One region of the Paenibacillus sp. 37 genome, then DNA from elsewhere that is predicted to be linked to it. Evidence: a T-box and tRNA genes for the amino acid it is inferred to sense, from the RefSeq annotation. Region 1 holds a T-box; the other holds one or more tRNA genes.
What was found. The T-box of region 1 lies ahead of trpS (tryptophan--tRNA ligase). A T-box ahead of a tRNA ligase gene usually reads a tRNA of that ligase, here a tRNA-Trp.

Region 1 (3,392 bases):
TTATCTGCCCACTGGCGACGATCCTGCTGGTGCATCTGTTCCTGAATCCATTGCTTTAACGCTTCGGCAATCACTTCGTATTTTCTCACTGCACCCATCCCTCTCCCACAATTGTACCGTTACAGTTCATCCTTTTATCTATTGTAGCACGATGCACCTGGCAGTATATTGAATAAGGCCAGCACATGCCTTCGAACCTGACATTATTCAGGATATTGAAAAATAAAGAGCTATGACTACTGTATTGGAGGAGCATTCATGAACACAACACACACTCGGGGATACGCTTATATCGCAGCTATACTATACGCGGCTATTATAGGTCTATCTTTTCTATTTGTTAAAATGACCGTCACTGTTGCACATCCCATTGATGTGCTTGCCCATCGATTCGCTCTGTCGCTGATCGTTGTCAGCATTCCTGTCATTTTGGGTTGGATCAAGATCCGACTGAGCCTTCGTGATCTGTGGCGAATCATTCCACTGGGGCTGTTATCTCCCGTCTTATTTTTTGCCTTTCAAGCCTTTGGACTTGTCTCTTCCAACTCATCGGAAGCGGGTATTATTCAGGCCATGGCCCCTGTATTCACACTCGTTCTCGCTTCAGTCTTCCTGAAAGAACGCACATCCACGATGCAGAAGCTGTTCCTGCTACTGTCTGTCGCTGGAGTGGTCTTTATTTTCATAATGCAAGGAAGTGGCATGTCTATAGGTAACCTGAAGGGTATTGCATTATTGCTACTCTCCACGGTCTGTTTTGCAGGGTATGGCGTGCTTGCAAGACCATTAACCCAGAAGTATAAACCAATGGAATTAACCTGGGTCACACTGATGGTTGGCTGTATTGTATTTAACGCAGCTTCCCTGATCCGCCATGCGTCCAGCGGCTCCATGATGGATTACATCAAACCACTGGGAGATGCATCCTATCTGGGTGCACTCGCTTATCTGGCGATCCTCTCCACCATGATCTCCACCCTGCTTGCGAGCTATGCCCTGACCCATCTGGAGGCTTCCCAAATGAGTGTATTCAGCAATCTGTCCACGCTCATCTCTATTGTAGGAGGGGCATGGATTCTGCATGAACCAGTGGGTAGCTACCACTATATTGGTGCATTGTTGATTATCGCTGGTGTGCTTGGCACCAATATGAGCGGTCGCAAACATAGGCTGGTCAGTGGAATCAAAGCGTGATATAATTCTGGAAATTGTAAACATTTGTTATCCGCGATGATGAAGAGAAGTACATATGTCAGGATGCTACAGAGAGCCGGCGGCTGGTGGGAGTCGGTGCATCGGATATGTGGAAATGGGCTTCGGAGTTCCAAGTTGAACAAAGTCTGTATCCTTTCCTAGGAATACACACTTTCAGTAGGCGAGGCGGCATGTCCAGCCGTTATCCATGGACAGGATATCGATAGGCATGGAAGCTCATAAAAGAGCTCCCGGTAGATACCTCATCCGTATCCCTCAAGTGGGCCGCAACAGAGCGGCCAATGAAGGTGGGACCGCGAGGCACAAGCTTCGTCCTTTATTCTGTTCCCAACCGGGGAATGGGATAAAAGACGAAGCTTTTTTGATTTTTTTGCAGGCTGAAAGGAGGTGATGGTCGTGGAAGACGGCTGGTGGCGACAGCTCAACGTTGAAAAATCACAAAACCAAAGGAGAATAAACCATGAACAAAAACAAGGATATTATTTTGACAGGAGATCGGACTACCGGACAACTTCATCTCGGCCATTACGTAGGCAGCCTGCGCAGTCGGGTGCAATTGCAGGAAGAGTACAAAACCTATATTTTACTGGCAGATGTTCAGGCACTCACCACCCACTATGATCAACCTGGCCTGATTGCAGATAGTGTTCATCAAGTCACGCTTGATTACCTCGCCGTAGGCATTGATCCGAACAAAGCTACCCTGTTCATTCAATCCATGATTCCGGAAATTGCGGAATTGACTGTGATCTTCTCCATGTTTGTTACCGTCAATACACTCCGGCATAATCCGACCATCAAGAGCGAAGCACGTGATCGCGGATATACCGACCTGTACTACGGATTTCTCGGATATCCGGTCAGTCAGGCTGCTGATATTGCATTCTGTAAAGCCACCCTTGTTCCGGCAGGGGAAGATCAGATTCCTCACATTGAGACAGCACGAAAATTGGTTCGCCGGTTCAACGAGTTATACGCTCCCATTCTCCCCGAACCCCGCATTTTGACCGGAGAGCGGCTTGGGGGACTGGATGGCGTTGGTAAGATGAGCAAAAGCATGGGCAATGCGATCTCATTAAATGCAAGTCCTGAAGATGTAAAAGCCAAATTGATCAAGGCCAAGACTGATCCTGCCCGCATCCATCGTTCTGATCCAGGACACCCGGATATCTGCCCTGTTTTTGCCTATCATCAGCTTTTCCGCAAGGAGAACGCAGACGAAATACATGCCAGTTGCAGTCAGGGGCGGATTGGATGCAAAGATTGTAAACAGATCGCAGGTGAAGCCATCAATGATCTGCTTGCTCCTTTTCGCGAACGACGGAATTATTATGAACAGCGTGATGATCAAGTGAAAGAGATTCTTATCGAGGGTACCCGTGAGGCCAGGAAAGCGGCCCGGGAAACGATGTTAGAGGTAAGAGAAGCCATGGGTATTCGTTATTTCAACTGACGGTATGAAGCGCCCCAATCACGTTAACACTGCTGAGGACAGTCTATTGGGAAAAGGGGACCCCTCAGCATGAAACGAACACAGCCTTCTTTTTTACAAGCTATGATGTTGATCATGTTGTCCGTTGGCTTGATCAGCCATGTTCTGATTATTCCTGCCCTTTTGGCTGCGGCCAAAAGGGATTCTTGGATTTCCGTCCTGCTATCAGCCGGACCATTTCTGATATTTGCGCTAATGCTCGCCTATGTCTCTCGTTTCCTACAGCATCAAACCCTGCATGATTGGTTAACCTCCCGTCTCGGGAAGCCCATTGGCATGTTATTTCGAGTTGGTAACAGTCTCTTTTTTCTAAGCGTAATCTTTTTCACACTGCATGATACCACGGCTTGGGCTAAAACGAACTATCTGACCGAAACGCCCGTGTTGGTAACCAGTATTGCCCTGATGTCTCTCTGTGCCTACGCTGCGTATAAAGGTATTCGCTCGCTGGCCTTTACCGCAGGGTTAGTCCTGCCACTAGTTGTCTTGTTAGGTTTCTATGTTGCTATCGTAAATACCCAGTACAAGGACTACAGTCGTCTGTTGCCCGTTCTTGAACATGGATGGCATCCTATTCTTAATGGCATGGTCTACAGTCTTGCAGGCATGTTTGAACTGCTGTTCATCTGGTACATCCAGCCTCATCTCACCAAACGTATACGTGTATGGCAGTATCTGATGCTCG
Region 2 (3,392 bases), 2.0 Mb from region 1:
CCCTTCACTTACAACTTTACTTCTACAATCTTAACATCATATGTTTCAACCGTTCATCTCTTTGCGCAGTGTTGTGATGCTTCCTAGTGTCATCTTAGACGTTAGACTACATTGTCCATCTCAATTCCTTATTATCAGTACACTTGCCAAGCGTATGCGATTTATCGCTTATCCTTAGTACGAACTGTTTTCATATTTGGCTGTTCAAGTTGAATTAGAATTTTACCAAACCTTGCTCCACGTGAGAAGGTCACCGTACTATCCTTGTACGTATCGCTAATGTAATTCTCAGCCAATCTGAGGGAATCTTCATTCGATGGTAACTCATACGTACTAAGCCATTCTGGCAGCTTTTCGATAATCTCTTCCACCGGTACTTCAAATGAGTTAACTTCTCTCGTAATGATCATCGTATAAGAATACCCCTTCAAATACAGCAACTGTTGGATATACCCCATATCACCGGCCTTGTATGAAGAAGTTACCCCCAGTACATCCTTAAGTTCATCCATTAGTGTGTGTTCCTTCTGTCCCGCCATAGTACTTATATACACATACTTCCGGGCGCAATTGATCGCCTGCTCAATCGTTTCCCAATCCGACATCGCCGGACACATGGATGCAAATGCAAAGTCATATTTCTTCTCCCAGCCTTTATCCTGAATAGAGATTTCCTCATATCGTTCGTTTACGATTTCGATTTTGGATTCAAGTGCTGGAGGTATCGTCTCTTTCATAAAGGAGACAAGCAACTCAGAAGGCTCAACTGCTGTCACATTTGCCCCCTTTTCCGCAAAAGGAATGGTAAATATGCCTGAGGCCGCTCCAATGTCCAAAATGGATAACCCTGCGAATTCCACACCCTGGTTTTCAATCCAGCCCATAATACGTTCAGAACGCTGCTTTCCTTCTTCGGTAAACGACTGTGCATGATAATCCCTGGCCCACCGCTCAAATGCTTCTTCTGTATTAAAGGTAGTGCTTTTCTTCTCATATTTTGAAATTCTCGGGCGGTTCTTCCATGCCTCTTCCCATACAGAAAGATCAAATAACAGATCGGTATCCGTTACATTTTTTCCAGTAGTCACTATGCTTCACTCCTCTATAATTGAAGACTTCAATTATCTACAATATACTTAATTAAATCATACGTCAATCTTTATTAACGTCCAACTATCCTTACAATACAAAAAATCAATTTATATAAAATAAAAATAGCCCTACACATTGCATAAGCAACATGTAGGGCTATTCAATATACCGGCGAGAGGACTCGAACCTCCACGGTTTCCCACTCGATTTTGAGTCGAGCGCGTCTGCCATTCCGCCACGCCGGCATATGCTGGAGGCGCCACCCAGATTCGAACTGGGGATAAAGCTTTTGCAGAGCTGTGCCTTACCACTTGGCTATGGCGCCATATTTTGGAGCGGACGACGGGAATCGAACCCGCGACCCTCGCCTTGGCAAGGCGATGCTCTACCGCTGAGCCACGTCCGCATAATGGCTGGGGATATAGGATTTGAACCTATGCATGACGGAGTCAAAGTCCGTTGCCTTACCGCTTGGCTAATCCCCAATAAAAAATGAAAAAACAAAGGGGCGATCGAGGGGAATTGAACCCCCGAATGCCGGATCCACAAACCGGTGCGTTAACCACTTCGCCACGATCGCCACAAAAGGTTATTTTCTAAAAGATAATTGGCAGGGGCAGCAGGAATTGAACCCACACCAACGGTTTTGGAGACCGTTGTTCTACCTTTAAACTATGCCCCTAAAAACTGGTGGAGGATGATGGATTCGAACCACCGAACCCGTACGGGAGCAGATTTACAGTCTGATGCGTTTGGCCACTTCGCTAATCCTCCAGGATTACATGGTGCCGGCGAGAGGACTTGAACCCCCAACCTACTGATTACAAGTCAGTTGCTCTACCAGTTGAGCTACACCGGCATATTAAATTGTTTTAAAAATGGTGGCTCGGGACGGAATCGAACCGCCGACACGAGGATTTTCAGTCCTCTGCTCTACCGACTGAGCTACCGAGCCATAATAAAGTCTAATCTTAATTCCTTACACTTTATATAGGGCATCAGTGCCATACAGCAGATGTAGTGAACAGTTTGCCTCATGTAAAGATTAAATGGCGGAACCGACGGGATTCGAACCCGCGATCTCCTGCGTGACAGGCAGGCATGTTAGGCCAACTACACCACGGTTCCAGATCACTTTCTCAAAGGAAAGTATGATTGCGGGGGCAGGATTTGAACCTGCGGCCTTCGGGTTATGAGCCCGACGAGCTACCGGGCTGCTCCACCCCGCGTCGTTATAAAGTTTATATGGTGGAGGCTGAGGGGATCGAACCCCCGACCCTCTGCTTGTAAGGCAGATGCTCTCCCAGCTGAGCTAAGCCTCCGAACAACACATTTATGATCATACCATAATCTTGTTGTAAAAATCAACTTCTTTTTTGAGAAGTTATTATGACCCGTAGGGGATTCGAACCCCTGTTACCTCCGTGAAAGGGAGGTGTCTTAACCCCTTGACCAACGGGCCTTAATATTATGGCGGAGAGAGAGGGATTCGAACCCTCGAGACGCTTGTGACGCCTACACGATTTCCAATCGTGCTCCTTCGGCCAGCTCGGACACCTCTCCATATGGCTCCCCGAACAGGGCTCGAACCTGTGACAACTCGATTAACAGTCGAGTGCTCTACCAACTGAGCTATCAGGGAATATGCTTCAGAGATCGTTCTCTGAAAACTAGATTCGAAACGAAACATGCGAATTATCACTTGCTAATTGGATAAGCCCTCGACCGATTAGTACTGGTCAGCTCCATGCATTGCTGCACTTCCACCCCCAGCCTATCTACCTCGTCGTCTTCAAGGGGTCTTACATACTGGGAAATCTCATCTTGAGGGGGGCTTCACGCTTAGATGCTTTCAGCGTTTATCCCGTCCGTACATAGCTACCCAGCGGTGCTCCTGGCGGAACAACTGGTACACCAGCGGTACGTCCATCCCGGTCCTCTCGTACTAAGGACAGCTCCTCTCAAATTTCCTACGCCCACGACAGATAGGGACCGAACTGTCTCACGACGTTCTGAACCCAGCTCGCGTACCGCTTTAATGGGCGAACAGCCCAACCCTTGGGACCTACTTCAGCCCCAGGATGCGATGAGCCGACATCGAGGTGCCAAACCTCCCCGTCGATGTGGACTCTTGGGGGAGATAAGCCTGTTATCCCCAGGGTAGCTTTTATCCGTTGAGCGATGGCCCTTCCATGCGGTACCACCGGATCACTAAGCCCGACTTTCGTCCCTGCTCGACTTGTAGGTCTCGCAGTCAAGCTCCCTTATGCCTTTGCACTCTTCGAATGATTTCCAACCAT

Region 2: it encodes a tRNA-Trp, which carries the amino acid that the T-box ahead of trpS (tryptophan--tRNA ligase) is inferred to sense. The anticodon was not compared.

The regions. Positions count from the first base shown of each region.
Region 1 is NZ_CP043761.1:795,827-799,218, reverse strand. It holds gene F0220_RS03730 (aminotransferase-like domain-containing protein) at 1-98, opposite strand, end outside; gene F0220_RS03725 (DMT family transporter) at 259-1,194, shown strand; T-box leader at 1,222-1,535, shown strand; gene trpS (tryptophan--tRNA ligase) at 1,676-2,668, shown strand; gene F0220_RS03715 (GerAB/ArcD/ProY family transporter) at 2,738-3,392, shown strand, end outside.
Region 2 is NZ_CP043761.1:5,911,958-5,915,349, forward strand. It holds gene F0220_RS25360 (class I SAM-dependent methyltransferase) at 162-1,088, opposite strand; tRNA gene F0220_RS25365 (tRNA-Leu) at 1,259-1,337, opposite strand; tRNA gene F0220_RS25370 (tRNA-Cys) at 1,344-1,417, opposite strand; tRNA gene F0220_RS25375 (tRNA-Gly) at 1,424-1,498, opposite strand; tRNA gene F0220_RS25380 (tRNA-Gln) at 1,503-1,577, opposite strand; tRNA gene F0220_RS25385 (tRNA-His) at 1,600-1,672, opposite strand; tRNA gene F0220_RS25390 (tRNA-Trp) at 1,701-1,774, opposite strand; tRNA gene F0220_RS25395 (tRNA-Tyr) at 1,781-1,866, opposite strand; tRNA gene F0220_RS25400 (tRNA-Thr) at 1,876-1,951, opposite strand; tRNA gene F0220_RS25405 (tRNA-Phe) at 1,972-2,047, opposite strand; tRNA gene F0220_RS25410 (tRNA-Asp) at 2,143-2,220, opposite strand; tRNA gene F0220_RS25415 (tRNA-Met) at 2,248-2,321, opposite strand; tRNA gene F0220_RS25420 (tRNA-Val) at 2,339-2,414, opposite strand; tRNA gene F0220_RS25425 (tRNA-Glu) at 2,483-2,554, opposite strand; tRNA gene F0220_RS25430 (tRNA-Ser) at 2,564-2,655, opposite strand; tRNA gene F0220_RS25435 (tRNA-Asn) at 2,659-2,734, opposite strand; rRNA gene F0220_RS25440 (23S ribosomal RNA) at 2,802-3,392, opposite strand, start outside.